Ancylobacter polymorphus: one gene and its partner. The protein of the gene in region 2 interacts with the protein of the main gene of each other region in a pairwise test. Links are inferred from orthologs where the notes say so. Each region holds a gene or a part of one and is shown on either strand. Other genes may lie near its edges. The genes, in order: secA and ybgC.

Region 1 (14,433 bases), 200 kb from region 2 along the record:
CGCCCCCAGCACGGGTGGGTTCTTCGACAATCTTTTCGGCGGGCTGACGTCTGCGCCGACCACTTCCGCGCCGCCGGCCGTGGCTGCAGCGACGCCCGCTTCGGCGCCGACCCCGCCGCAGGCCGGCGGCTCGCCGTCTGCCGACGTTCAAGCCCGGCCGGCTGAGCGGGCGCCGCTGCCGCAGCTGGCCGCGCTCGATGCCGGCAGCAATGGCGGCTTTCTCGACAGCCTAAAGAACCTGTTCGGCGGCAGCGCGCCGCCGGCAGAGACGGCCCCGGCGGCCGAGCCGATCGCCGACGTGCCGGTTCCGCCCGTCCGGCCGCCCGTGCCGCGCCAGGCGGCGGCGCCGCAGGCGGCAACGCGGGCGAACCCGCCGGCGCCTGCCGCCGCCGCTTCGGCTCCTTCGGTGGTGTCGTCCGGCTCTGCGACGACGCCCGGCACGGTTCAGACCCTCCCGGGTGCTGCCGGCATTCTGGCGCCGGGTAGCTTCTCAGCGGTTCAGTAAGGTCCCGAAAGGGATTCAGGCGAGCGGGGTGCTGTGGGCGCTGGCGACCCGCCAGCCCGTGGCTTCGTTCCGCCATACCCGCGTGAAGCGCAGCCTTGCCTCGAAGGGCGCTCCGCCCGCCGTCCCAGTGGCATCGGCGCGCAGCACCGCGAGCACCAGCCCGGGCGCGAGATGGCTGATCCGATAGTCGGAAAAGGTCAGCCGCTCCAGCCGGAAAGCACCGGTGCGGTGCAGGTCGAGATCGTCCTCTTTGCTCAGTACATGGCCGAACTGGTTGACGAAGACCAGATCGTCGGCCAGCAGCGCGTCGAGCGCGGCGACATCGCCCGCGAGAGCGGCGTCGCGCAGCCGCTGTTCGGCGGCGGCGACGCGATGCAGGTCGTCATTTCGATCGCCCTGCGCCCCGTCACCCATCGCTCCGCCTCAGACGAACTTGCCGTGGCAGTGCTTGTATTTCAGGCCCGAACCGCAGGGGCAGGCCTCATTGCGGCCGACCCGACCCCAGGTCGAGGGGTCATTGGGGTCACGGTTCGGCGTCGCCGCGTCGAAAGCCGGGGCCAGCGTCGCCGCCGCGGCAATCTCGGCGTCGGCGAGCGCGAACTCGTCCTCGCCGGTCGCCGCGTCGATATGGTGCGGCGCCATGGGCGGCATCTCGTCGGTCTGCGGCGCGGCCATCACCTCGACGCGCATCAGCTGGGCGGTGACCGCCTCGCGCAGATTGGCGAGCATAGCCTCGAACAGCTGGAAGGCTTCCGACTTGTACTCGTTCAGCGGGTCGCGCTGGGCATAACCGCGCAGGCCGATGACCTGGCGCAGATGATCGAGCGTCACCAGATGCTCGCGCCAGAGGTGGTCCAGCGTCTGCAAGAGGATCGACTTCTCGACATAGCGCATGATGTCGGGGCCGTATTTGGCCGCCTTAAGCGCCATCGCTTCATCGGCCCGGCGCTGCACGCGCTCGCGCATCTCCTCGTCGGCGATGCCTTCCTCGGCCGCCCATTCCTTGACCGGCAGGTCGAGGCCGAGCACGCGCTGCAGCTGCTCGTCAAGGCCGTCCGTGTCCCACTGCTCGGGATAGGCATTGGGCGGCACATGCTTGGTGACGATGTCCTCGATGACGCCATGGCGCATTTCGGCGACCGTCTCGGCGACGTCCTCGTCCTGCATCAGTTCCACGCGCTGCTCGAACACCACCTTGCGCTGGTCGTTCATCACGTCGTCGTATTTCAGCAGGTTCTTGCGGATGTCGTAATTGCGCGCCTCGACCTTCTGCTGCGCCTTTTCCAGCGCGCGGTTGATCCAAGGATGGACGATCGCCTCGCCCTCCTTGAGGCCGAGCTTCTGTAGCATGCCGTCGAGCCGGTCCGACCCGAAGATGCGCATCAGGTCGTCTTCCAGCGACAGGAAGAAGTGCGAGTGGCCGGGGTCGCCCTGGCGGCCGGAGCGGCCGCGCAGCTGGTTGTCGATGCGCCGGCTCTCATGGCGTTCGGTGCCGATGACGTAGAGCCCGCCCGCTTCCAGCGCCTTCGCCTTCAGCTTGGCGATCTCGTCGCGGATGCGGGCTTCGGCGGCGGCGCGTTCCTCGCCCTCCGGCATGTCGCCGAGTTCGTGGCTGATGCGCATCTCGGCATTGCCACCGAGCTGGATGTCGGTGCCGCGGCCGGCCATGTTGGTGGCGATGGTAACGGCGCCGGGCACGCCGGCCTGGCTGACGATGTAGGATTCCTGCTCATGGTGGCGGGCGTTCAGCACCGCGAACACCTTGTCGTCCGCCGTGCCCTGATCGCCGTCATAGAGCGGGCGGAAGGCGTCGGGGTCGGAGAAGTCCTTCTGCTTGAAGCCGCGCTGCTTCAGCAGTTCGGCCAGAAGCTCAGATTTCTCGATCGAGGTGGTGCCCACCAGCACGGGCTGGCCGCGGGTCTTGCAGTCGGTGATGAGGTCGATGATGGCGTTATATTTCTCGCCCGCCGTCCGATAGACTTCGTCATCGTCGTCGATGCGCTGCACCGGCAGGTTGGTCGGGATCTCGACCACTTCGAGATTGTAGATGTCCTGGAATTCCGCCGCTTCGGTATTGGCCGTGCCGGTCATGCCGGCCAGCTTCTCATACATGCGGAAATAGTTCTGGAAGGTGATGGAGGCCAGCGTCTGGTTCTCAGGCTGGACCTGCACCCGCTCCTTGGCTTCCAAAGCCTGGTGGAGACCTTCCGAATAGCGCCGGCCCGGCATCATGCGGCCGGTGAACTCGTCGATGATGACGACTTCGCCGTTGCGGACGATGTAGTCCTTGTCGCGCTGGAACAGCGAGTGCGCGCGCAGCGCCTGATTGACGTGGTGGACCACCGAGACGTTCTCGATGTCGTACAGGCTCTCGCCCTTGAGAATGCCGGCGTCGCGCAGCAGGGTCTCGATCTTCTCCATGCCGGCTTCGGTCATGGCGACGGAGCGCTGCTTCTCGTCGACCTCGTAGTCTTCCTTCGACAGCTTCGGGATGTAAGTGTCGATGGTGTTATAGAAATCCGAGCGGTCGTCGAGCGGGCCGGAAATGATGAGCGGCGTGCGCGCCTCGTCGACCAGGATGGAGTCCACCTCGTCGACCACGGCGTAGAAGTGCGGGCGCTGCACCATCTGGTTCAGCTCGTACTTCATGTTGTCGCGCAGATAATCGAAGCCGAGCTCGTTATTCGTGGCGTAGGTGACATCGCAGGCATAGGCCGCGCGGCGCTCATTGTCGTCCATGCCGTGATGGATGATGCCGACGGTGAGGCCGAGGAAGCGATAGACTCGCCCCATCCATTCGGCGTCGCGCTTGGCGAGGTAGTCGTTGACGGTGACGACGTGGACGCCCTTGCCGGTCAACGCGTTGAGATAGACCGGGGAGGTAGCCACCAGCGTCTTGCCTTCGCCGGTGCGCATCTCGGCGATGCCGCGCTCATGCAGCACCATGCCGCCGATCAGCTGCACGTCGAAATGCCGCTGCCCGAGCGCCCGGCGCGCGGCCTCGCGCACCGTGGCGAAGGCGGGGACTAGCAAATCGTCGAGGCTCGCGCCCTTGGCCAGCTGCTCGCGGAAGGCAATGGTGCGGGCGCGCAGCGCCTCGTCGGAGAGCGCCTTGACCTCGGGTTCGAGCGCGTTGATGGCCGCGATCTTGGGCTGGTAACCGCGCACGCGGCGGTCATTGGCCGATCCGAAGAGCTTTCGCGCGAGAGCGCCGAACATGAGACTTCCAATCCGAGTCCGCCAAGGGCAGGTGTCGGACGGGCGGTGACGGGCCGCCACGTCCTCTTGAGCAAGCTGCGGGCGCGAACGCGCGGGCTGAAGCCTCATCGAGACGCCATTTGCGGCCGAAATGGGTCTTCAGGGCCGGGCCGCCGCGAACGGCTTGCGGGTTCTTGGCTCACATAAGCGCGAGTGCCGGCGAGAACCCGCACCGCGTGCCACACTTATGAACGGGTTTGGGGGTTGTCAATCGCAGGCCGGACGACAGTTTCGCCGATCAGCGGGCGGTCGCGCAGGTAGCCCATGCCACCGGCGCGCAAGCGGCGAAATATCCGGCGTTGGCCATCATACCGGCTTGCAACCTGTGCCGTGCTGGGCCAGCTTTCGCGGCCCACGCGGCCAAACCGAATTGAGGAACGTTCCATGACCCGTCATTTCCCGCTCGCCGCGCCCAAGGCGTCCGCTCGCGCCGTCGCCGGCCGGGTCTCCGCCGGCCCGCTGCGTGCCGGCCTGCTGGCTGCGCTGATCGGCACCGCCCTGCTTCCCGCCCTGCCGGCGCTCGCCCAGGACGCCGCGCCGAAGCCGGCCGCGCCGGCCGCTGCCGCGACCCAGGACGATCCCGTGCTCGCCACCGTCAACGGCCAGCCGATCCGCCGCAGCGACGTGACCGCCGCTGCCGCCGAACTGGCGCCGAACCTGCCGCAGCAGATCCAGGGCGCGGCGCGCGACGAATATGTGCTCGGCTTCCTCATCGACCTCAACGCCATGGCGCAGGCCGCCGAGGCGCAGAAGCTCTACGAGACCGAGGAATTCAAGCGCGAGATGGATTTCATCCGCAAGCGCGTGCTGATGCAGGCCATCCTCACCAAGGCCACCAAGGACGCGCTGACCGACGCCGCCCTGAAGCAGACCTATGAAGAGGCGGTGAAGCAGCAGAAGCCGGAGAAGGAAGTGCGCGCCCGCCACATCCTGTTCCGCGCCGACCCCAACAACAAGGAAGCCCAGGCTGCCGCCGAAAAGAAGGCGCAGGATGTCGAAGCCCAGCTCAAGAAGGGCGCGGACTTCGCCAAGCTGGCGAGCGAGCTGACCGAGGACCCCTCGGGCAAGGATGATGGCGGCGATCTCGGCTTCTTCACCAAGGAGCAGATGGTGCCGGAATTCGCCGAAGTCGCCTTCGAGCTGAAGCCGGGCGAAGTCTCCAAGCCGGTGAAGACGCAGTTCGGCTGGCACGTCATCAAGCTTGAGGAGGTGCGCGAGCGCCCGGTGCCGACCTTCGACGAGGTCAAGCCGCAGATCGAGCAGTTCCTGGCGCAGAAGGCCCAGGCCGATGCGGTGCAGAAGACCCGCGAGGCCGCGAAGGTCGAGAAGACCGAGGCCGCGCCGAAGCCGGGCGACCTGATCAACGCCCCCGCCGCGAAGCCGGCCGCCCCGGCGACCCCGACCCCGTGATCGCCGCGGCCCCCGCGCGGTCTGCCGCGACGAGCCGTTGAGTAGAAAAGCCCCGGACCGCACGGATCCGGGGCTTTTTCGCGTGAAGAGGCCCAGCGCCTTCGGACGGGACGGTCGCCCCGCGTGGCTCAGTTCATGGGGAGGCGCTGCAAAAGCGCATCGACGCTCTGGCGCCAGGTCAGCCAGGGCAGTCCGCGCGATCCCACCGCGCGCCCGGCCTGGAAGGCGGCGAGCCAGGCTTCGAGCGCCGCGTGCAGGGTTTCCGGTCCCGTGCCGTCGAAATAGCTGGCATGGTCGCCGGCTACTTCGCGAAAGACCGGAATGTCGCGGGCGAGGATGGGCAGGTCGTGTCGGGCGGCTTCGATCAGCGGCAGGCCGAAGCCTTCCCCTTCGCTGGCGGCGAGAAGGCAGCTGCATGCGCGGTAAAGTTGCCGCAGCTCCGCGTCGCTGGGCCGTTCGATCCAGATCAGCCGCCTGCCGCTTTCGGGATGCTGATGCAGCTTCTCCATGAGGTCGTCGACCATCCAGCCCCGCGCGCCGGCAATCACCAGCGCCGCATCCCCGCCGGCGCCCCACAGACGTTCCATCGCCGCGAGCGCCAGGGCGTGGCCCTTGCGCGGTTCGATGGTCCCGACCATCAGGAAGCTCGGTCGGTCGGGCGTCCGCAGCGCCGCCTCGCGCAGATCCTCGCCCCGCGCCACCGGCGCTGTCGCGGTCTCAAGATCGGCGCCAAGGTGAAACCAGTCGATGGCCGGCATCCGGCCATTGGCCGGCGGATGCGCTGCGAGATAGTCGGCGAGATCCGCAGCCACCGCCCGCGAGATGCACAGCAACTGGTTAAAACGCGCGATGGTGTCGAGCCAGCGTGCGAACAGCCCGTCGGCCAGCGGGAAATAGTGAGGGAAACGGGTCGGCAGCAGATCATAGACAACGGAGGCGAGATGCACGCCCGCCTGTGCCATCGCGTCCAGCGCGGCTTGCATTTCCGGGATTTGAGTGAAGCAGGCATCCGGGCTGAGGAATATGTCGCCGGCGTAGATGTCGATGGGGTCGTCCCCGGGCCAGACACAGGGCATTCCCAGAAATTCGCAGGTGAAGCGGCGGGCATAGCGGTAGCGGCCGAGGACAGGATCGCCGAAAACCGGCTCCACTCGCCAGCCGGCCGGCGGCTCCCGCAACAAGGTTTCCAGCAGGGCACGCACCACCCGCTGAATACCGCTATTGGCATCCCACTTCGCGATTTCCCCGACATCGACCAGCAGCTGCCGCAGCCGCGCGCCGGCCGGCAGGCTGTCGGCCGCGGCCTGCGCCAGCTCGACGTCGAGGGCGGGATCGGTTTCCAGTCGCGCCAGTTCGCCGACAAGCCGGCGCCGGCCCTGGGCGCGGCGGTTGAAGCCTTCGATCGCGGCGTAATAGGCGCGGGCGCAATCGGCCGGCGCCTGTTCCGCCAAAATCCGCTCGCGTCCGTCCGTGCCCATGCGCTGCCGCAGGACAGGATCATTCACCAGAAGGTCGATGGCCTCTGCGAGCTCGCGATCTTCGAAGGCATCGGGAATATGCAGCACCCCGTCGGGCGGCAGATCCGCAAGGCTTCCATGCGCGTTCACGATCACCGGAAGGCCGCCGGTCAGGCAGTCAATGACCGAACCGGAACTCTCGCCGCGCGAGTGCGTGCGCAGCTGGACGGCGAAATCGGCTGCCAGCAGATAGTCGCTGAACAGTTCCTCGCTGGCCCAGCCGGTGATGTGAACCCGTCCGGCCCATTATGAGTGGGCCACCCGGTCCATGATCGCTGCGCCCAGGCTTTCCGCATCGCCGACAAAGACGAAGCGGACGCGGGAATCCGTGGAGCAGGCCGACGCGCACAGGCCTTCGATCAGGCGGAGCGGCAGTTTGGTGGGCGCGACATAGCCGAAACTGCATATCAGCACCTCGTCCTGGCCGATGCCCAGCCGCGCGCGGGTCTCGGCCCGCCCCACGTTGGCCCTGTCCCGGGGGATGGCAAGGTGGGGGACGACCACCCAATCGGCGACGGTTGCCGGATTGTAAAAGTGCCGCGCCAGTCGGCGGGCATGCTCGGAATGGACGATCACGCCCTCCGCCTCGCGCACGGCGCGGGCATTGGTGGGCCAGGCGTAGATGGCCTCAGTCACGGGATCGCGGCCTTCGGCTGCCGTGTGGCAGGCGAGGAGGGCCGCATAGCCGTGGTTCTCTGCCAGAAGCCGCGAGAAGCGCGTCAGACAGGTGGCGCGCTCGATGCCGGACAGGAAGAAATCGTGCAGGACGACGACGCCCGGCACCTCCTCCAGCAGATCGAACATATGCGCGTGAAACTGCGAATTGCCGAACTGGTAGAGGACGCGATCGAAGGCCTCGGCGTGCTTCCGGAGAAAAGAGACATCCCTTATCCGGAACCGCTCCGCGAGTGTGGGCGCGACGCAATCCGGCTCCCGCGCGATGAGTTCGATGTCGTAATGGTCCGCGAGCGCGGGCAGAAGATCGGCGCTGTAGAAGCTGACGCCGCTGCGTTCCGGCGGCAGCGGCGCGACAAAGGCCAAGCGCGGCTTGGGGCGAGCGGTTTGGGTGGATCCCACTTGAGTCGTCTCGCGCACCCGTGCACGCAGCGCATCGAGCGCACGCGCGGCCGTCGCGTCCCAGCTGTAGCGTGCCGCCTGTGCTGGCGCGGAATCGCGCAGCGACTGGCGGAACGTCTCATCCGTCAGAACCTTCGCCATCATCCGCGCCATGTCGTCGATGGAGTGCGGATCGAACAGCGCGTCGTCCCGCCCGATGATCTCGGGCACGCTCGACGTGTTCGCCCCGACCACCGCAGCCCCGCAGCGCAGCGCCTCCAGCACCGGCAGGCCGAAGCCCTCGTACCAGCTCGGGAAGATGAACGCGGCGCACAGATTATAGAGGGCGACCAGAGTGTCGTCCGGCACATAGCCCGTGAGGATCACGGCCGTGTCCGGCAGGCCCGCGGCGCGGGCATGGGCGAGCAGCTGCTCCTTCTCATCCGCCGTGGCGCGGCAGACAATGGCGAGTTGGTGGGTTTCGATCAGCGACGGGGAAAGGGTGGCAAACGCGCTGATCAGGGCGGGAATGTTCTTTCGATGGTCGATGCCGCCCGTGTACATGAGGAAGGGACGGGTGAGGCCCAACCCGGCGGTGTGCCGTTCGCGTTCCTCCTCGCTGATGGCGAGAGGGGCGAAGCGGGCGTCGACATCGGCGCCTATGGTGACGATCCGATCCGCCGGCCGTCCCAGATGCAGTGCCGCATCACGCGCCGAGCAATCGGAGATCGCGAGCAGCAGATCGGCCTTTGTCAGCGCCTCAATCTTGCTTTGGTACCAGCCCGTGACATTGGGGTCGGTGAGGTAGAGCGAGGAAAAGAGCAGCGGGATCAGGTCATAAAGCACCACGGCGGTCGGGGTGTGGCCGACCCCGGTCACGCAGTCCTCCGACAGGCCTTCGAACAAGCTGGTGACGAGAACGATATCGGCGGCGCAATCGGCGATCACGGCCTCGCGGGTCGCCTCTGCCGCCCGTCTCCGCGCGGCCGTTGCCAGGAAGCTGCCGGGCCGGGCCGCGGTCCAGAGGCGCAGGGTGACATTGGGCCATGCGGCGAAGTCGCGTTGCAGACCCTCATTGTCCTCGCCGATCATGCCATTCAGAAGCAGGACGAAGTCGTCCTCGGGCGCCAGGCGCAGAAGGCCTTCCACCAGAGAGCGGGCATAGCGGCCGATGCCGCGCTGTCCGCTCGATCGTGACTGAAGCGCCTGCAGGTCGACAAGAATGCGCACGTTATCTCTCTCGCTTCAGGACGTTTGACGAGCGCGCCGCGCCGCGATGCGTCGCGACAGATGGGATGCGGCGGGGCTGAGGGAAGACGCATCCTGCGATGGCTCCGGCAGGTGCGGCGCCATGCCGGGAGCGGCCGCCATCGCCACCGCGCCGCGCAGAGCTTGGTATTCCGCGCTGTGGAGCCAGAGCCTGAACGGCCGGCGGGGCCGTCCGCTGGAGTGAACGACGAGACGGCGGAACGCCTTGCGAGGCTTGCCGCTGGTGTGGAACATCAGCCGGCGCAACATCTTCTTCGGGCGACCCGATGGGCGGAAGAACAGCGTCTCCCAGAGGCTCCGCTGAGTGGCGCATTCAAGGGCGACGGCGGCCGCCTGGGCCTGGCGGGCCAACTCCGTGGTCAGCGCCTCGATCGTCTGCTCCCGCTGCCGAATCTGCGCCGTGAGGTCGCCGTTAAGGGTGCGCTCGGCGGCGAGGAGGCGCTCCAAACCGTCCACCTGCGCCTGCAACCACTGCGCATGCGCGTTTTCGTCAGTCTTGACGAACTGATCGAACACATTGGGCGGCGCGGAGAAGGCCGGCGCGAGATTCTCGTGTTCCGCGGCGAGGTAGAAACGGTTCAGCCCATCCCAATAGATGTTGCGATAGCCGGCAGCCGTCAGGAACGGCTCCCAGTTTCTCGCTGTCTCTTCCGGTGAGTTCGGGTGCGTGGCCTCGATCAGGATCACCCAGGGGCGATAACGGGTGAGATCCAGCCCGCGCACCACGGCGGTCTCATGGCCTTCCACATCGATCTTGAGAAAGTGGATGGGCTGTCCCGGCGCCAGGTGCGCGTCAAGGAGGCCAGTCAATGTGCGTTGGGGCACGTCAATGGCCGATATCGCCCAGCCCTTTGTACGGTGCCTCTCGGCAATGGTGGTATCGACGGTGGACAACCCCGTATCGCCAACGATGTGCAGCCGGGCAGTGCCGTCGTGATCGCTCGCCACCACGCCGAGATTCACGTCCCGCGCGCGCCGCGCCTCAAGCTCGGCCAGCCTGTGGGGTAGCGGCTCAATGTTCACGCCCCGCCAGCCGCGCTCGTAAAAGGCGCGGGTGACACTGTCGGCGTCGGGTGAGAAGGCGCCGACATCGACATAGAAGCCGGCCTCGACATGGCCGAGCGCCCGCCAGAGCATCACGTCTTCATAATTCTGTGCGAAGGAGACGAACGGCATTGGGAACTCCGAGGAGTCGGACGCTGCCGCTACAGCCCGAGCCTGCCGCGCGCTGGCCCGCGCGTCGCCGCGCCAGAGAAGTTTCGTTCACCGCAGCAGTTGGACCGGCCACCGCAGCGACGGCCGGCTGATTAGCGCGAGGGGGCGTCGGCCCTCCAGTCGTCGTAATCCGAGCGGGCCATCATGTCCGCGAGTTCGCGGACGGTGACCTTGGGTGCCCAACCCAGCCGCGTGCGCGCCTTCGTCGCGTCGCCGAGCAGCAGGTCGACCTCTGCCGGCCGGTAGAATTTCGGATTGACCTTGACCGCCACCTTGCCGCTGCGCCGGTCCACGGCCTGTTCGGCCTCGGCCGTGCCGGACCATTCCAGCGCGAGGCCGAGCGCCTCGGCGGCGAAGCCGACAAAGTCGCGAATCGGCGTCGTTACCCCGGTGGCCAGGACATAATCGTCCGCCTCGTCCTGCTGGAGCATGCGCCACATGCCGTCGACATAGTCGCCGGCGAAGCCCCAGTCGCGGCGTGCATCGAGATTGCCGAGTTCGACCGGAACATGTTCGCCATGGGCGAAGCGGGCCAGCCCCAAGGTGACCTTGCGTGTCACCATTTCCGCACCGCGCACAGGGCTCTCATGATTGAAGAGAATGCCGGACGAGGCGTGAAGCCCGAACGACTCGCGGTAATTCATGGTGATGTAGTGGCCATACACCTTGGCCGCGCCATAGGGCGAGCGGGGGTGGAAGGGCGTTTCCTCGCTCTGCGGCACCGCCCGGGCGCGGCCGAACATTTCCGAGGTCGACGCCTGATAGAAGCGGGTTTGCGGACAATAGGTGCGGATGGCATCGAGGAGGCGTGCCACGCCCATGCCGTTGACATCGGCGACATAAAGCGGCTGGTCCCAGGAAGAGCCGACAAAACTTTGTGCCGCGAGATTGTACACCTCATCAAAGGTGGTCCGGCGGAGCACGCGGTTGACGCTGTTGATCTCGCTCAGGTCGAAGTCGACGAGCTGCACGTCTTCAGCAACACCCAGCTTCCGCAGGCGGGTCAGCTTGGCTTGCGAATTGGCGCGGACGGTGCCAGTAACCTCATAGCCTTTTTCAAGCAGCAGACGCGCGAGATAGCTACCATCTTGCCCGGTAATCCCCGTGATCAGCGCCTTCTTCAACTTGGACCCCACGCATTACAAAACGTCACGGGACCTACATACATACCGCTCTAGCGGATTGTCGAGCGGCGGAGTGGTATTTTGATCCTCCAGGGCCACGGTGGTCCGCACCCTCGTATTTCTACCTAGAGACGCGAGCGAGGGCAGCCCGCCGTCAGCCGAGCCGCGCTTTGATAAGGTGTCCCACGGCGTCAAAGGAATTATGGCGCTTGAGATGGGCGAACCCCGCCTGTGCTTTTGCGGTGGTCTGTCCAGGATCGTCATAGATGGCCCGCATGATGCTCGCGGCATGGGCGATGCTCGGTTCCGCCCAATAGCTTCCCTCGGCGCCAAAGTAATCCTCGGGGGGCACGGCGGCCTCGGCGAACTGCACGGGATACCCGGTTTGCTCATTGATGAAGTCGCGCGTGCCGCCAAAATCGGTCGCGATGACCCCCTTGCCGCGCGCCAGCGCCTCGGCGCATCCGAGGCCAAATCCCTCCGACCGATGGAGGGACACGAACACGTTGCAGTCCTCCATCAAGGCCGTCATCTCGGCTCTGGTGAGCGTGCCGTCGATAATCTCGATACGGGCATCCTGGCGGGCAAGCGCCAGCAGGCTTGAGAGCCGGGCCGCGTCCGAGCCTCCGCCGCGTGCCTTGACCAGCAGCCGGGCGTCCTCCCGTCCGCTCGGAAACGCGAGGCGGAACGCTTCTACCGTGCCCAGCGGGTTCTTTCGCGCGATGGAGGAATCGGCGTCAAAGAAGGTGTGAAACTTCAAAGGGCCCGTGAACAGCTGCTGTGGTGGTTCCGTCGGCAGGTCGACGGGTTGCGGGACCACGCTGATCGGCCTCGAATGGACGCTCGCGAGCGCGTCACGAATGAACGTCGTCGGCGCCCAGTACGCGTCGAAGCGTTCGAACCAGCGCCTCCATGCGGTGGGAAAGCTGGGCAGCTCCCAATAGGGATAGGCGATGTTGGTCTGGTCGCGGCAGGTGCGGCGGGCGAACATGCCGATTTCGGCGGCGCCGAAGATGGCCAGCGCGGTGTGGTGGCGGGATGAAGCGGCCAGCCGGTTTGCCAATGCCGGTTCGGCCATCCTCCCCGGCAGGGGAACATTGACGAAACCTGCGGGAATGTCGCCGGCGTCAAGGGCGGCCACCATGAGGCGCGCCGCTTCGCCAAGCCCGATCTCCGATCGAAGAAAGCCGACGATATCGACCCCGGGCTCTAGGCTCTTGCCGGCGAGGCGACGCAGCCAGCAGGGCATCGCCCGCGCCGGAGGGCAATTCGCATGCGTGCACAGCAGCGATCGCACGCCCGCCTTGATCGTCTTTCCGCCAATTTTCATCGCGGGACCGGGATGCTCACGGGGCGATCTCCTGACGAGGGGCAGCCCCTCCCGCCTCCGGCGTGCCGCCGGCAGGCGTCACGACGTAAGAGCCCATCGGGATGAACAGACTTCCAGCCATGCGGCGGTCAACCTTTGATCCGCGCGTAGGGGGCCCACAATACGAAGGGCGGCATGGTGCCTCAATAGCTCAGCGAGCGCGAACGGGCCAAGGGGCCCTTCTGGCACGTCTCTGTGCTCGCCCCCGGGCGGGCCGCGACGCCGGCGCCAACCCGCCGCAATCAGCCGCTGATCCGGCGGCAGGTCTGCCGGCGCGAGGCGCCGCTGTGCCGTCGCCGCGCCGCCTCTGGACAGAAGTGCGTGTGCGATGACGGGCACGCAGGAGTGTCGGCTGGCCTCGGGCGAGGATCTTGGCATGGGGCTCGCTGCCCGCGTGGGGATCGAGGTCGAACGGTTTGCGGCCGGCCGCACCATATGCGGGGCGGCGCTTGGAGACCCGCTTCTCCCGTCAACAAAGCTTGAGGCTCTCGGCAGGGCAGGCATCCCAGGCGATCAGGCGATCAGGCGATCAGGCGATCAGGCGATCAGGCGGGCGGCGGCGAGGCCGTCTGAGCGGCAGGGCCCTTTCACGCGAGTGCGGCCTGCGCACACCCCCCGCCGTGAGGAGGCTGCGCAGAGCGTGCCTATTCCATGCGGGCGCGATGGGCGCGCGTCGCGGCACCGGAAGCCTCTCTCGCAGCCCTTTCGCGGACCGAGGGTCTCACGAACGCAGGCATCCCCGGGCGATCAGACGGGCGGCGGCGGCGAGGCCGGCGGCGTCATCTTCAAGCCGGCGCGTCAGCAGGCGCGCCCACACATAACCGTTGACGAGATCGAGGCCGGCCGCAGCGTCGAAATCCGCCACCAGTTCTCCGCGTCGCGCGGCCCTTGCGAAAAGTTCGGCAACGGGAAAGCTGCGCTCAGCCAGGAAGGCGCGCAGGGTTTCCAAGGCCGCCGGGTCCTGCTGCGCCTCCACCAGCAGCGCGGTGAGAGCTTCACCGGCGGGCGTATCGCGCCAGAAGGTGATGAGCTTCCGCAACGCCGCCGCCAGGTCGGCTTCGAGAGAGCCGGTGTTGGTCTCCGACATGTCGAAAGGCTGGCGGGCATAGATTTCGACGAGCAGTGCCGGCTTTCCGCTCCACCAGCGATAGATGGTCGGCTTGCCCGCGCCCGCCCGGCGCGCCACCTGCTCGATCGTGAAACCGGCATATCCGGTCTCGGCGAGCACCGCCTCCGCAGCTTCCAGGATCGCCTCGGTGGCGGCCTTGCTCCGGCGCGGCCCCTCGGAGCCCCGTCGTGCCGTGCTCCCTTGGACTCCGCCCGAGCGTGAAAGAGCGGTTTTATTAACCATCGCCGTTAACTTTCTTGCACCGCGCGCATCCTCGGAGCGCCGCCCATACCCTCGCTCGCTGTTCGACGGCAGTAGCCCAGATGCGTTCGCCGGAAAACGATACGAAACGTTTCGATACATGAAACGATACGTTTCGTAACAATACTAGACTGCTTATCCGACTAATCTTTTTGTGGGTAATCTCGGGCGACGCGGCTCGCGCGCTGCAAGGTGGCCCGCGTCCTCGGCCGGACCTGCAATGCCGAGTAGCAGAGGGTGGACGAGCGCGAATCACTTCAGATCGCCCCCCACAACTTGTCGCTCGGCAGACGCAAAAGGTAAAGATGGTGCGATGCGGTGTCGGGACGGTACCGAGTCCT
Region 2 (13,930 bases):
AGCCTGCTCGATGTCGGAGGCAGCGCCGGACGTCACCTTGTCGTGGCCGAAGATCAGCTCCTCGGCGACGCGGCCGCCCATCATGATGGCGAGACGCGAAGTCATCTGCTCGTAGGACATGGAGAGCTTGTCGCGCTCCGGCAGCTGCATGACCATGCCGAGCGCGCGGCCGCGCGGGATGATCGTCGCCTTGTGCACGGGATCGGTCGCGGGAACCTTCAGCGCGACGATGGCGTGGCCACCCTCGTGATAGGCGGTAAGCAGCTTCTCGTCCTCGGTCATGACGAGCGAGCGGCGTTCGGCGCCCATCATCACCTTGTCCTTGGCATCCTCGAAATCGCTCATCGTCACCATGCGCTTGTTGCGGCGCGCGGCCATGAGGGCGGCTTCGTTGCAGAGATTGGCGAGGTCCGCGCCGGAGAAGCCGGGGGTGCCGCGGGCGATCACCTTGAGGTTCACATCCGGCGCCACCGGCACCTTGCGGGCATGCACCTTCAGGATCTGCTCGCGGCCGACCACGTCCGGGTTGGGCACCACGACCTGGCGGTCGAAGCGGCCGGGACGCAGCAGGGCGGGGTCCAGCACGTCGGGGCGGTTGGTGGCGGCGATGAGGATGATGCCCTCATTGGCCTCGAACCCGTCCATCTCGACCAGCAGCTGGTTCAGCGTCTGCTCGCGCTCGTCATTGCCGCCGCCAAGCCCGGCGCCGCGATGACGGCCGACCGCGTCGATTTCGTCGATGAAGATGATGCAGGGCGCGTTCTTCTTCGCCTGTTCGAACATGTCGCGCACGCGGCTGGCGCCGACGCCGACGAACATCTCAACGAAGTCGGAGCCGGAAATGGTGAAGAACGGTACATTGGCTTCGCCGGCGATGGCGCGGGCGAGCAGCGTCTTGCCGGTACCCGGGGGGCCGACCAGCAGCACGCCGCGCGGAATGCGGCCGCCGAGGCGCTGGAACTTCTGCGGGTCGCGCAGGAAGTCGACGATCTCGGTGAGATCGCTCTTGGCTTCGTCGATGCCGGCGACATCCTCGAAGGTGACGCGGCCATGCGCTTCGGTGAGCAGCTTGGCGCGACTCTTGCCGAAACCCATCGCCTTGCCGCCCGCACCGCCCTGCATCTGCCGCGACAGGAAAATCCACACACCGATCAGCGCGATGAAGGGCAGCCAGGAGATCAGCAGGCTGACGAACCACGGCACATTGTCGGTCAGCGGCTTGGCGGTGATCGACACGCCCTTGCCGTAGAGACGCTGCACCAGCGACGGGTCATTGGGGGCGTAGGTTTGGAAGGTGCGCCCATCGGTGAAGGTGCCGGTGATCTCCGGCCCCTGAATCACCACGTCGCGCACGCGGCCCTGATCCACATCGTTGAGCAGCTGCGAGAAGCTGACATCGTTCGTCGCCTGACGCTGCGCCGGATTCTGGAACAGCGAAAACAACGCCAGAAGAAGAAGAACGATGATCACCCAGAGGGCGAAATTCCTGATATTGGCGTTCATCATGTCCCTTTCGGCGTCGGATGTGACCGACGCACGGGCACCGCCGGCGCTGGCGGCCCTCCCTTGTCGCTCCGTAATTTAGGTGGCGCAGGGGGGATTGCCAAGATGCAGGGCAGCGGCCAGCTGCGACCATCCGCGCAAATCGGCGTCACTTGCGGGAACCGAGCGGCCGACGCTCCGGCGCCCGCGCCACGACGACACTCTGCCGGCTCACCCTCACCACCGCGCCGGCCAGGGTGCGCGCGCCCGTCTGCCGGCTCCCAAGGCCGGCGATCCAGCCCATCAGTGCCTCCAGCTTGCCGAGTTCCACCGGCCCTGTTCCGACGGTCCCGATCGCCCGGCCGACAAGTCGCAGGGCGATCTCCTCGGGCAAGGCTCCAAGGCCAAGGCGGGGAAAGACGAACCCGCCCTCCTCCCCCGGCACGGCTCCGAGAGCGGCGGCGGCAGCATCCGTCGCCGCCTCCAGCGCGGCATCGGCGCGGGCCATGCGGTGGGCATGACGCCCCAGCGTCGCGGCATCGCCCCCTTCCGCCGCCAGCGAGGGCATCAGCGCCCGCAGCCGCACACGGGCAAAGCGCGGGTTGAGGTTGGAGGGGTCCTCGGCGAAGACGACGCCCGCCGCCCGGCAAAGCGCGACCAGATCCGCCTTCGGCCAGCCGAGCAGCGGGCGCAGCAGAGTGAGCCTGCCCAGCGGTCGCACGGCCGGAATGCCGGCGAGCCCGCTGACACCGGAGCCGCGCAGCAACCGGAACAGGACGGTTTCGGCTTGATCGTCCAGCGTATGGGCGGTCGCCAGGGCGGTGGCGCCAATGGCGTGGGTGTGCGCGGTCAAGGCTTCGTAACGCGCATGGCGCGCCGCCTCTTGCAACCGCGTCACGGGGAGCGGCGCGGCGAGGTCGAGCACGCTGTGCGGGAGACCCAGCTGCGCCGCCAACGCGGCCACCGCGTCGGCCTCGGAGCGCGACTCGGCTCTCAGCCCGTGATCGACGGTGGCGACGTGAAGCTGTGTCGACGGCCGGCACTCGACCTGCCACCGTTTGGCCAGCAGCATCAGCGCAGTCGAATCCGGCCCGCCGGAAACGGCGAGCAGCACATGGTTGTGGGCGGCGAAGGCGGCAAAGAGCGTGGCGAGTTCGGCCGCATTCGGGCCGAGCGCGAGATCGGCGGGCGCAGCGTCAGCAGCCGGCGCGCTTCTGCTCACGCTCCACCCCCTGCTTCACCGTCGCCGAGGCGCGGGGATATTTATTGCCGACGGCATTCAGCGTGGCGCAGGCGGCATCTTTCTCGCCGATGGCGGCGAGCGACTGGCCGAGACGCAGCAGCGCGTCCGGCGCCTTCACCGCATTCGGGAAGTCGGTCGAGACCTTGAGGAAATTCTGCGCCGCTTCCTTGTAGGATTTGCGCAGATACTGGCTTTCGCCCAGCCAGTAATACGCGTCAGGCGTGGCGCGGTCCGTCGGGTAGAGACGGACGAACTGCTCGAAGGTCTGGCCCGCCCCCGCATAATCCTGGCGTTGAAGCGCACCGAAGCCGGCATCGAACAGCTCGCGCGGCGTGCCGCCTGCGGCCGGCGCTCCCGCAGTGGCGCCGGACAGCGTGCCGAGGTCCATGGGCGCGCCCGAAGGTCCGGAAGGTGCGGTCGTGCCGAGGGGACGCGGCGCACCCGGCGCGCCCGCCTGCGACGACGGGTCGAACACATCGGCGCGACGGGACGGGTCGGTGGCCGGCGCCGCCCCGACGGCAGGGCCCGTGCCGCCCTGCAACGCCCGCATTTGCTGCTCAAGCTGCTGGTTGCGGAACTGCAGCTGCTCGATCTGGCCGGTCATCTGCCGCAGCTGATTCTCCAGCCGGTCGATCCGGGTGACGAGGCTGTCGGCCTCCTCCACCGCCTCGGCGGGCTGGTTGCCTCCACGCACCTGCCCCGGCGGCTTGAAGAGATTGCCAAAGAAATTGTTGTCCTGCTGCGCCTGCGCCGCCTCATGGGGCAACGACGTAGCGGCGAGTGCAGCAACGAGAAAAAGGGCGGCGGGACGGAACGAGCGGACGGTCATCATGGCCATGCACTGGAACGGGAGGAGCGGCGGCGGGAGGCGACGCACTTTCCATTGGAGCATACGGGGCGGATCACGTCCAAAGTTTGACCCAGAAGGCGCCGCTTGGTCGATCGCCAGCCCTTCAAATGCCAAACCCGGCCCGCAGGGCGAGCCGGGTCAAGACAGGTTTGGACGCGGCGATCAGCTGCCGGCGGCGTTCAGCACCGTGACCGCGCGGCGGTTCTGCGACCAGCAGGAGATGTCGTTGCACACCGCGACCGGGCGCTCCTTGCCGTAGGAGATGGTCCGCATGCGGTTCGCCGCGACGCCGCGCTGCACGAGGTAGTCGCGCACGCTCTGGGCGCGGCGGGCACCGAGGGCGATGTTGTATTCGCGCGTGCCGCGCTCGTCGGCATGGCCTTCGATGGTAAAGGTGTACTTGGCATAGTGGTTCAGCCACTGCGCCTGCTTGTCGAGCGTGGCCTGCGCCTGCGGGGTGAGGCTGGTCTGGTCGCTCTCGAAGAACACGCGGTCGCCGACGGAGACGATGAACTCCTGCGGGCTGCCGGGAGGGGCCGAGCCGAGCGCCTGACCGGCGCCGTCCATCGGGTTCTTGGCACAGGCGGCCGCGAGCATCGCGAAACCGACGATGAAGGCGACGCGCGCGCCGCCCAGATGGCGCAACATACGGATCATTCCGCTGACTCCTGAATTCCCGACTGATCTGCCGACTGGCTGCTGGCGTCAATCAATGTTCTGTCGTGCTTTACAGAACCTTGCTGAATTGCGTCCATTTCGCGGCCATGCCTTAAACCGCCGCTTATGGTTAATCGTTCCCTGACAGAACCCGCTCAGGAGCGCAAGGGCGACCAAGCGGGATCGGACGCATAGCTGGGCGTCGGCACACGCTGCTCATTATAGCCGGTGATGTCGACCGTATAGAGCTGCGGGCCGCCTCCGCCCCCCGCGTCGCGGAAGAACATGATCACCCGGCCATTCGGCGCGAAGGTCGGGCCCTCATTGTGGTAGCCCTCGGTCAGAATGCGCTCGCCCGAGCCGTCCGGCCGCATCAGGCCGATGGCGAAGCGGCCCTGCGCCTGCTTGGTGAAGGCGATCACATCGCCGCGCGGCGACCACACCGGCGTCGAATAGCGCCCGTCGCCGAAGGAGATGCGGCGCTGGTTCGAGCCATCGGGATTCATGATGTAAATCTGCGAGCCGCCGCCACGATCGCTCTCGAAGCAGATCTGCGTGCCGTCGGGCGAATAGCACGGGGCGGTGTCGATGGCGGCCGTGTCGGTCAGCCGCGTGGTGGCCTTGGAGCGCAGGTCCATCACGAAGATGTTGGAATCCGCACCCTGCTGCAGGCTCAGGATCACCCGCTGCCCGTCCGGGGCGAAGCGCGGCGAGAAGCTCATATTGGGGAAATTGCCGACGACTTCGCGCTGGCCGTTTTCGATGTTGAGCAGATAGACGCGCGGCTCGCCGCGGCCATAGCTCATATAGGTGATTTCCTGGCTGGTCGGCGAGAAGCGCGGCGTCAGCACGAGATCGTCGCCGCGCGTGAGATAGGTCACGTTGGCGCCGTCCTGGTCCATGATGGCGAGGCGCTTGATGCGCTTCTCCTTCGGCCCGCTCTCGTCGACAAAGACGATCCGGGTGTCGAAATAGCCCTTCTCGCCGGTCAGACGCTCATAGATCGCGTCGGCGATGATATGGGCGACGCGGCGCCAGTTCTCCGGCTGGGTGAAATATTGCTGGCCGATCAGCTGCTGGCCGGCGAACACGTCCCACAGGCGGAATTCCGCCTTCACCCGCCCATCCGGCTGGCGGGTGATGCGGCCGGTGACGAGCGCCTGAGCGTTGATGACGCGCCAGTCCTGGAAGCGCGGCGAGGCGTCCGGGTTGGTGATCTTCTCGACGAAGGCGGCGGGGTCGATGGGCGCGAACAGGCCGGAACGGCGCAGATCGGCGGAGATGATCTGCGACACCCCCTTGCCGGCCTCGATGTCCTGCGGGCTGCCGCCGCCGACGAAATCGGTAATGGCGATGGGCAGCGGCTGCACGGTGCCCGAGGTGATGTCGAGGCGCACCGCCGCATTGGCCGGTGTCGAGCCCAGCATTGCCCCGCCAAGTCCGGCGGCGCCAAGCCCGGCGCCGCCGAGCGCCGCCATGCCGACAAGGACCGACCGGCGGCCGACAAGACCGTTGGCTTCAAGGGAAAAACGCCGCGACATTCTGGGTACCTCGAAAAAAACGGGCATCAATGAAGCATGGCCGGGTTGAACCCCAGCTCCAGTTCCTTCCACGTGTCGTAACGGTCGGCACGCAGCATCGGGAACGGGTTCTGTTGATTGGCGATCTCGTACAGTGCCCGCTGCGCGGTTTCCCGCACGATCGGCGCATAGGCATTGCCGGCGCCCTGCACCTCGACCAGCTGCGGCGCCCCCACCAGCCGGCGGTCCGGGCTCAGCACGATCTTGAACACCACTGTCACCTGAGCGGCGTCGACCGCGCCGGCCGGCAGCTTCCAGAAGCGGGCGATATAGGCGCGCAGCGCGTCGATCTCGGTCTGCGACAGGGAAGTTGCCGTTCCCTGCGACGCGCCGAGCGAGGCGGTGTTGTTGATGGTGTCGCCAAGCGCCGCCGTGCGCCGCGGGTCCTGCTTGTTCAGCAGGGCGGCGATCTGGTTCGGGTTGAAGTCGCGCTCGGGCGCCGGCTCCTGCACCACCTTGGGCGGAATGTTCTTCGGCTTCTTGGGCGGCGCGGGCGGCGGCGGGGTGGCCTGCGCCTGCTCCTGGGGCTTGGGCTGGTCCTTGGGCGGCTCCGGCGGCTTGGCGGCGAGCGCCTCCGCATCCTGCGGCGGGGGCGGCGCGGGCTTGGATTCGGCCTGAGCGGCCGGAGGCTTGGGCTCGGCGGGCTTCGCCTGAGGCGGCGGAGGGGGCGGAGGCGGAGGCGCGGACGGCTCGTTGGCGGCCTTCACCTCGGGCTTCTCCGACACCTTGGAGTCGAGGTTCTCCGCCTGCTTGGGCGTATCGGCCTTCTTCTCGACGACGGGCTTCGGGTTCTCCTTCGGCGCGTCCTTCTTGCCCGCCATCATCTTCGACATCTCGGAATCGGAGATGATGTCGATCGGCATGGATTCGGCCGGCGTCACCTCATAGGGCGAGGGTGACGCGAACGAGACCGCCATGAAGCCGATGATGCCGACATGAAGAACCGTCGAGGAGAGGAAGCCCGCCTTCATGCGTCAGCCCCCCTGGTCGACTTCGGAGACCAGCGCCACGCGCTTGAAACCGGCACCGGAGAGCCGACCCATCACCCGCATGACCGAGCCATAGTCGAGGCTCTTGTCGGCACGCACGAAGATGCGCTCCTCATAGCCGGCCTTGCCGATGGCCTGCAGCTTGGGCACGAGTTCGTCGACCGGGATCTCGGTGTCCTGCAGGAAGATCTTGCCGTCCTTGGTGATGTTGACGATCAGCGGCGCGCTCTCCTGCGGCACCGCCTTGGCTTCGGTCTGCGGAAGGTCAAGCGGCACGCCCGTGGTGAGCATGGGCGCGGCGACCATGAAGATGATGAGCAGAACCAGCATCACGTCGACCATCGGCGTGACGTTGATTTCGGACATGACGGCCCCGCCGCCCCGCCGGCGCGAACGCCGCGAGTGCCAGCCGCCTCCCGCTCCTCCTGCGGACATGCCCATGCGATCAGCCCCGTTCGTCGATCTGGCGCGACAGGATGGCGGAGAACTCGTCAGCGAAGCCCTCCAGCCGCGCCGCCTGCCGGTTCACCTGCGAAACGAACTTGTTATAGAAAATCGTCGCGGGAATGGCGGCGATGAGGCCGATTGCCGTCGCGAACAGGGCTTCGGCGATGCCCGGCGCCACCACGGCGAGGCTGGTGTTCTTCGACGCGGCGATGGACTGGAAGCTGGTCATGATGCCCCACACCGTGCCGAACAGGCCGATGAACGGACCGGCAGAGCCGACGGTGGCCAGCACCAGCAGGCGGCTCTCCAGCCGCTCCACCTCGCGGGCGATGGTGACGTTCATCACCTTGTCGAGCCGCTGGGTGAGGCCGGAAAGCGAGCGCGCACCGCCTTCATAGGAGCGCTTCCACTCCCGCATCGCCGCGACGAAGATCGCCGCCATGGCGTGGTTGGGGCGCGAGGAGAGCGAGCGATACAGCTCTTCCAGGCTCTGGCCGGACCAGAAGGTGGTCTCGAAGCGGTCCATCTGCCGCTTCATGCGACCGTACAGGATGGTCTTGTCGATGATGATCGCCCAGACCCAGATCGAGGCGAGCACGAGGCCCGCCATGACCAGCTTCACAATGAAGTGTGCCTGAAGGAAAAGGCCGATGAGCGACAGGTCGGCGCTGCCCATGCCGGCGCCGGCGGGCGCGCTCATCGCACCGGGAGGGGCGGCGACGGCCTGCCCGTCGACCTGCGCCGTCGGCGCGGCGGTGACCGGAGCGGGCGCGTTCTGGGCAATGGCTAGGGACGCGGGCGCCGTAAGAACCAGCATCACCGCGATTAAGAGCTTCTTCAGCGTCATCAAGCCAATCCTGCCCGCTCGTTAAAGGTCGCACCGCCGCCTTGCATCCGGTGCCGACAGCAGCGAATGCCCTGCATGGCTGCTTTAAGGGAACGCGTTCGCCATCAACCGACCGAGTCTGTCCAAACTTGGGCGATAAGGGCCGAGGCGCGTCTACAGCCGCGCGGTACAACACCGCATTAGGGTTAATACCGCGTTAGCGTTGCCGCATCGCAACAGCGAAAAGGGTGCTTTGCTACCGGGCGCGTGTCAGAGCTGCGGGGCCTGTTCCAGCGCCAGCTTCATGGCGGCGCGCAGCGCATCGGGAATGCGGCGGGCGCGGCCCTGGGCAACGAAGGCCACTTTCACCTTGCCTTCGACCAGCAGTTCGTCTCCCCGCTTCACCTTCTGGGCGAGGGTGATGGAGGCGCCGGCGACCTCGACCGGGCTGGTGTGGACTTCCAGCACGTCGTCGATGCGGGCGGGGCGGACGAACTGCAGTTCCATCGAGCGCACCACGAAGGCGAAGCCCGGTGCCTCGGCCAGCGCCTCGCCGAACAATTCGCCCTGCACCACGCCGATGAGGCGCAGATGGTCGGAACGGGCACGTTCCATGAATTTGAGGTAGTTGGCGTGGTAGACGATGCCGGAGAAATCCGTGTCCTCGTAATAGACCCGTACGGGCAGCACATGCCCACCCGGCACCAGCCGGCCGGCCAGATGCAGGAAAGGGTCGGCCTTGAGGGTCTCGGGGGAAAAAGGATCGGGGCGCTCGTTCATGGCGCCCTCATAAACGAGAAGTGCTCGCAAAAAAAGAACCGCGCCCTTCGGATAAAGGGCGCGGTTGCAGAGGGTGGAGCCGATCAGCGCTGGACATCATCCGTCGGCGCGGAAGGCGCGGCCGGGCGGTTGCGGCGGTCGGCCATGAACTGGTCGAACTCCGCCTTGTCCTTCGCCTGACGCAGGCGGTCGAGGAAGGACCGGAAGTCCTTCTGCTCCTCTTCCAGCCGGCGCAGCGTCTCCTGGCGGTATTCATCGAAGGCGCGGTTGCCGCTGGAAGGGAAGCCGCCACCGAACCGGCTGCCGAAATTGCGCATCGCTTCCGCGCCCTCTTCCTGCCAGCGGCCGAAGCCGCGCTTGCCACCACAAAACATCCGTCCACTCCCTATCGTGAAGGCCAGGACCGCAAGACCCAGAGGCCACCAGGCCATGAAGCCCAGTACCGTGAGCGCGATCCAGGCCGGCTTGCCGTAACTGTCGAGCTTCTGTGCGAGCTCCATGGGCGTACCGCTCCTGGGTAGAACCGCCGCGGGCCCCATGCCCGCTTAGGTTAATGTTAATCACATTCACATAGATAGAAATCCACCCGCCGCTTGTCAATGGGCGCGGTCTGCGGGATTGAAAAGCAAAGGACTGCTTCGATGACCGCATTGATTCCCGACTGGACCGAGGTCGCCGCTTTTTTCGAGCCCGATGGCCGACTGCGCGATCTCTATGTGCTCGATGCCGGCCCCGATGGCTGGCAGGCCGTGATCGACGGGTTGCGCGCACTCGATCCTCCGGCTGTCTTCGAGATCGACGGCGAGCCGGGCCTTATGCCCGACCGCATCGAAGATGTGTTCGCCGTCTGGAAGCGCGCAAGCCCCAGCCTGCGGTGGCATGCGGGCAATGTCGTGATCAACCTGCACTTCTTCCGCAGCGACGACATCGAGTTCGACATCGATCCGTCCGATGTCTGCGAGCCGGAGGACTGGCAGGCGCTCGGCCGCTTCATGCTGTGGCTGGCGGGACGCGCGCAGCGCCCGGTGATCCTGACCCCAGAGAACAAGCCGGACGATATCCTGCTGTTCTGCCGCGGCGCCGGTGCCGCCATCGAGGTCAACCTCACGACGGAAGACTAGGCGCGCGCCCTAGCCGCACGTACCGAGCCCCTTGAGATAGACGAGGAACGCGGCTTCCAGCAGGTCGTCGGGCGCCATGGGCAGTTTGCGACGGGCGCCGTCGGCGCGGCCGAACAGCGAGGCAACGCCATGCGCGAGCGCCCAGGTGTGCAGCGCCACCATCAAGGCGGGTGGGCGATCCCCGGCTGGCATGGAAGCGACCAGCGTGTCCGCCGCCTCGCGCAGCACGCCGAAGGCCCGCTGGCCAGCCTGATCGAGGGCCGGATAGGCCTCGTTGCGCAGGCCGGATTCGAACATGGCGACATAGTCCGCCGGATGCTCGCGGGCAAAGGCGAGATAGGCGCGGCCGAGCCGTTCAAAGGCCTCCGCCGGCGCCGGACGCCCCTCGTTCCAGCCGGCTTCCAGAGCTTTGGTGAAGCGTTCGAACCCATCAGCCGCGACCGCTGCAAGCAGGTCGTCGCGGTCGCGGAAATGGCGGTAGGGCGCGGCCGGAGAGACGCCGGCGCGGCGCGCCGCCTCGGCGAAAGTGGCGCCGGCGGTGCCCTTTTCGCCAATCAGCTCAAGCGCCGCCTTCATCAGGGCTTCCCGAAGGTTGCCGTGATGGTAGCCGCGCGATTCTCCGCCGTTCCGGGACCAGCTCATGTGAAGGGGACTTACATCACGCGGGAAGCCACGTCGATGGCCGGGCGCGCACGGGGTTAATCCGCGCCCTCGTCGAACAGCGGCATCTGGTTGACGCTCGACGGCGCGGCAAGGCCGAGATGCTTGAAGGCGTGCGCGGTCAGCACGCGCCCGCGTGGGGTGCGCTGGAGAAAGCCCTGCTGCACCAGATAGGGCTCGATGATCTCCTCGATGGCGTCGCGCGGCTCGGACAGCGCGGCGGCGATGGTTTCCACCCCCACCGGCCCGCCGCCATAATTCATCGCCACCACGGTGAGATAGCGCCGGTCCATCTGGTCGAGGCCGAGCCCGTCCACTTCCAGCGCCCGCAGCGCGTGGTCGGCGGCGGCGCGGTCGATGATGTCCTTGCCCGCCACCAGCGTGAAGTCGCGCACCCGGCGCAGCAGCCGCCCGGCAATGCGCGGCGTGCCGCGCGCCCGGCGGGCGATCTCGCGGGCGCCGTCCTTGGCGATGGGGATCCCCATCACCCGCGCGCCACGCGTCACCACCAGTTCCAGTTCTTCGACGGTGTAGAAGTTCAGCCGGATGGGAATACCGAAACGGTCACGCAGCGGCGTGGTCAGCAGGCCCGAGCGGGTGGTCGCGCCCACGAGGGTGAATTTCGACAGCGAGATCTTCACCGAGCGCGCCGCCGGCCCCTCGCCGATGATCAGGTCGAGCTCGTAATCCTCCATGGCGGGATAGAGGATTTCCTCCACCGCCGGGTTGAGCCGGTGAATCTCGTCGATGAACAAGACGTCGCGTTCTTCGAGATTGGTCAGCAGCGCCGCGAGATCGCCCGCCTTGGCGATGACAGGGCCGGAGGTGGAGCGGAAACCGACGCCGAGTTCGCGCGCCACGATCTGCGCCAGCGTGGTCTTACCCAGCCCCGGTGGGCCGACGAACAGCACATGGTCTAGCGCCTCGCCGCGCGCCTTGGCCGCCTTGATGAAGATGTCGAGATTGGCGCGCGCCTGCTCCTGCCCGACGAACTCCGCTAGGTTCTGCGGCCGCAGCGAGGCCTCCGCGAGATCTTCCTCGCGCTTGTCGGGGGCGACGAGGCGCTTGGCGTTCATTCCGCCCTCTCCCGTTCACGCGCGGGAAAAACGCCACCGGCCATCAGCACGCCGGTGACGAACGCAACCGCCGCCGCGAGGATCGGGGCCAGCAGCACCGCACGCTGCTCGAACAGCTCGCGAAACGCGCCGAAATCATAGGACACCGCGATAACGCCGAGCGGCAGCAATGCCACCACCACCACGGCCGCCAGCACGAAGAGCGGGTGGCGCGACCGGAAGGAAAGGGCAAAGGCGCAGATCCCGGCCACCACGCCGCCCGGCACCACCGCGATCGCGGCATAGTACGCGGAAGCCGCGCTGTGCATCAGCCGCTCGATGGTGAGCACGGCGAGAATCGCCCCGCCATAGGCGAAGATCATCGCCGGAATGCGGGCCGACCACGGCCAGGGCTGCCGCTTCCCCGGTTCGCGCGCGGTGATGAAGCGCAGCATCATCGCGCCAGTTCCTTCAGGCCGAGCCGGATCAGTTTGGCGGCATCGGCGCCCTCGCCGGCCTCGCGCAGGGCCGCCGCGATGGCCGCGCTCGCCTGAAGCTGCGCATAGCCGAGATTGACCAGCGCCGAGACAGCATCCGCCACCGGACCGGGCGCCTGCCGCTCCTCGATCTGTGCCGCGAGCCCCGCCACTGCCGGGTCGACGCTGGCGAAGCCCGGCGCCTTGTCCTTCAATTCGGCGACGATCCGGGCGGCGACCTTGGGGCCGACGCCATTGGCGCGCGCCACCATCACCTTGTCGCCGAGTGCCACCGCGTTTGCGAGCTCGGCGGGCGAGAGGGTCGAGAGCACGTTGAGCGCCACCTTGGAGCCGACGCCCTGCACATTCTGCAGCAGCAGGAACCAGCTCTTCTCCGCCGGCGTGGCGAAGCCGTAGAGCCGGATCATGTCCTCGCGCACGAAGGTTTCGATGAACAGCACCGCCGCCTCGCCGGCCTTGGGCAGCGCCTGCAGCGTGCGCCCGGAGCAGTGGACAAGATAGCCCACGCCCTGCACGTCGAGGATCACATGGTCGTCGCCATAGGAGTCGACGAGGCCCTTGAGCTTGCCGATCATCGTGCCGCCGCCTTTGCCGTGAGCTTCGGCGGCACCTTCGCCGCCATCTGCGCCTTCATCGCCGCCATGCCCCGATGCTGCGCATGGGTGACCGCGACCGCAAGCGCATCCGCCGCGTCATCGGTAGTGAAATCCGCCTGAGGCAGCAGAATCTTCATCATCAGGCGGATTTGCGCCTTCTCCGCCCGGCCGGCGCCGACCACGGTCTTCTTCACCAGCAAGGCCGCATATTCCGACACCGGCACCCCGGCCAGCGCGGGGGTCAGCATCACCACGCCGCGCGCCTGGCCGAGCTTGAGCGTCGAGGCCGGGTTGACGTTGACGAAGGTTTCTTCCACCGCCGCCTCATCGGGGGCATAGGCGCGCAGCACCTGCATCAGCTCGGTGTGGAGACAGGCCAACCGCTCGGCGAGCCCCCCCTCCTCCGGCGGCATCACCGTGCCGCAGGCGATGAAGCTGAGCCGCGTGCCGGCAGCCTCGATCACCCCCCAGCCGGTGCGGCGGAGGCCCGGATCGAGCCCGAGAATGCGAATCGGCGATGGCACCATGCCCTAGGGCGTAGCCGAACAAAGGACGAACGCCTAGGGGAGACGGTGCGCGCGGCGTCCGGGACACCGCGCATCGTCGCTCAGGGTGAACGCGCCGTTAACGCATGCGGCCTCAGCGCCCGCCGCTGAACGCCCCACTCGCCAGCGTCACCCCCACCCCGGTCGCCACCACGCCGATGATCGCCGCCGTGTCGGGATGTTCGCCCAGCACCGGCACCGCGATCACCGCCGCCAGGGCCGGCACCAGCCCCGTAAAGGCGGCGGCGCGGGAGGAGCCCAGACGCTCGATGGCGATGCCGAACGCCACCAGGGCGACGACACCGGACAGCAGCCCCTGAATAAGGAGCTGGATCAGGATTTCGCGGCCATAGCCAGCGGAGACGGCGTCGATCACACCGGGGAGACCGTAAGGCGTGAGGATGACGGCCGACCACAGCCCGACGAGCCCCACCGTCTCCGTCGCCTTCAGCCCGGTACGGCGAAAGGCCAGCGTGTAGCCGGCCCACATCGTCGCGCCGGCCAGCAGCAGCGCATGGCCGCGCCAGGCGCCGTCCTGCGGATACAAAAGGCCACGCCCGCCGAGGGTGAGCACGCCGAGCGCGATGGCGGCAAAGCCGATC

The links.
Region 1: the proteins of ybgC (region 2) and secA interact in binary tests that used the Escherichia coli proteins (3 or more experiments, as listed by UniProt). The link is inferred for Ancylobacter polymorphus from one-to-one orthologs.

The regions. Positions count from the first base shown.
Region 1 is NZ_CP083239.1:2,271,581-2,286,013, forward strand. The notes cover bases 729-4,049. They hold secA (preprotein translocase subunit SecA), read right to left. Parts: upstream 3,725-4,049; coding sequence 929-3,724; downstream 729-928. Other genes in these bases: K9D25_RS10700 (nuclear transport factor 2 family protein), read right to left, coding at 729-919. Outside these bases: K9D25_RS10695 (L,D-transpeptidase family protein), read left to right, coding at 1-505; more of K9D25_RS10700, read right to left, coding at 521-728; K9D25_RS10710 (peptidylprolyl isomerase), read left to right, coding at 4,148-5,173; K9D25_RS10715 (glycosyltransferase family 4 protein), read right to left, coding at 5,302-6,786; K9D25_RS10720 (glycosyltransferase), read right to left, coding at 6,937-8,976; K9D25_RS10725 (FkbM family methyltransferase), read right to left, coding at 8,992-10,191; gmd (GDP-mannose 4,6-dehydratase), read right to left, coding at 10,323-11,354; K9D25_RS10735 (glycosyltransferase), read right to left, coding at 11,509-12,684; K9D25_RS10740 (TetR/AcrR family transcriptional regulator), read right to left, coding at 13,445-14,194. UniProt on the Escherichia coli protein: Required for protein export, interacts with the SecYEG preprotein conducting channel.
Region 2 is NZ_CP083239.1:2,069,230-2,083,159, reverse strand. The notes cover bases 7,100-9,917. They hold ybgC (tol-pal system-associated acyl-CoA thioesterase), read right to left. Parts: upstream 8,855-9,917; coding sequence 8,345-8,854; downstream 7,100-8,344. Other genes in these bases: K9D25_RS09715 (hypothetical protein), read left to right, coding at 9,454-9,917; K9D25_RS09720 (DUF2852 domain-containing protein), read right to left, coding at 8,938-9,354; tolQ (protein TolQ), read right to left, coding at 7,247-7,948; tolR (protein TolR), read right to left, coding at 7,100-7,242. In the rest of the region: ATP-dependent zinc metalloprotease FtsH, read right to left, coding at 1-1,503; tRNA lysidine(34) synthetase TilS, read right to left, coding at 1,652-2,704; tol-pal system protein YbgF, read right to left, coding at 2,679-3,563; peptidoglycan-associated lipoprotein Pal, read right to left, coding at 3,738-4,232; Tol-Pal system beta propeller repeat protein TolB, read right to left, coding at 4,388-5,710; K9D25_RS09740 (cell envelope biogenesis protein TolA), read right to left, coding at 5,800-6,783; more of tolR, read right to left, coding at 6,787-7,099; more of K9D25_RS09715, read left to right, coding at 9,918-9,975; K9D25_RS09710 (TetR/AcrR family transcriptional regulator), read right to left, coding at 9,985-10,617; Holliday junction branch migration DNA helicase RuvB, read right to left, coding at 10,674-11,711; K9D25_RS09700 (hypothetical protein), read right to left, coding at 11,708-12,148; Holliday junction branch migration protein RuvA, read right to left, coding at 12,145-12,762; crossover junction endodeoxyribonuclease RuvC, read right to left, coding at 12,759-13,310; K9D25_RS09685 (DMT family transporter), read right to left, coding at 13,423-13,930.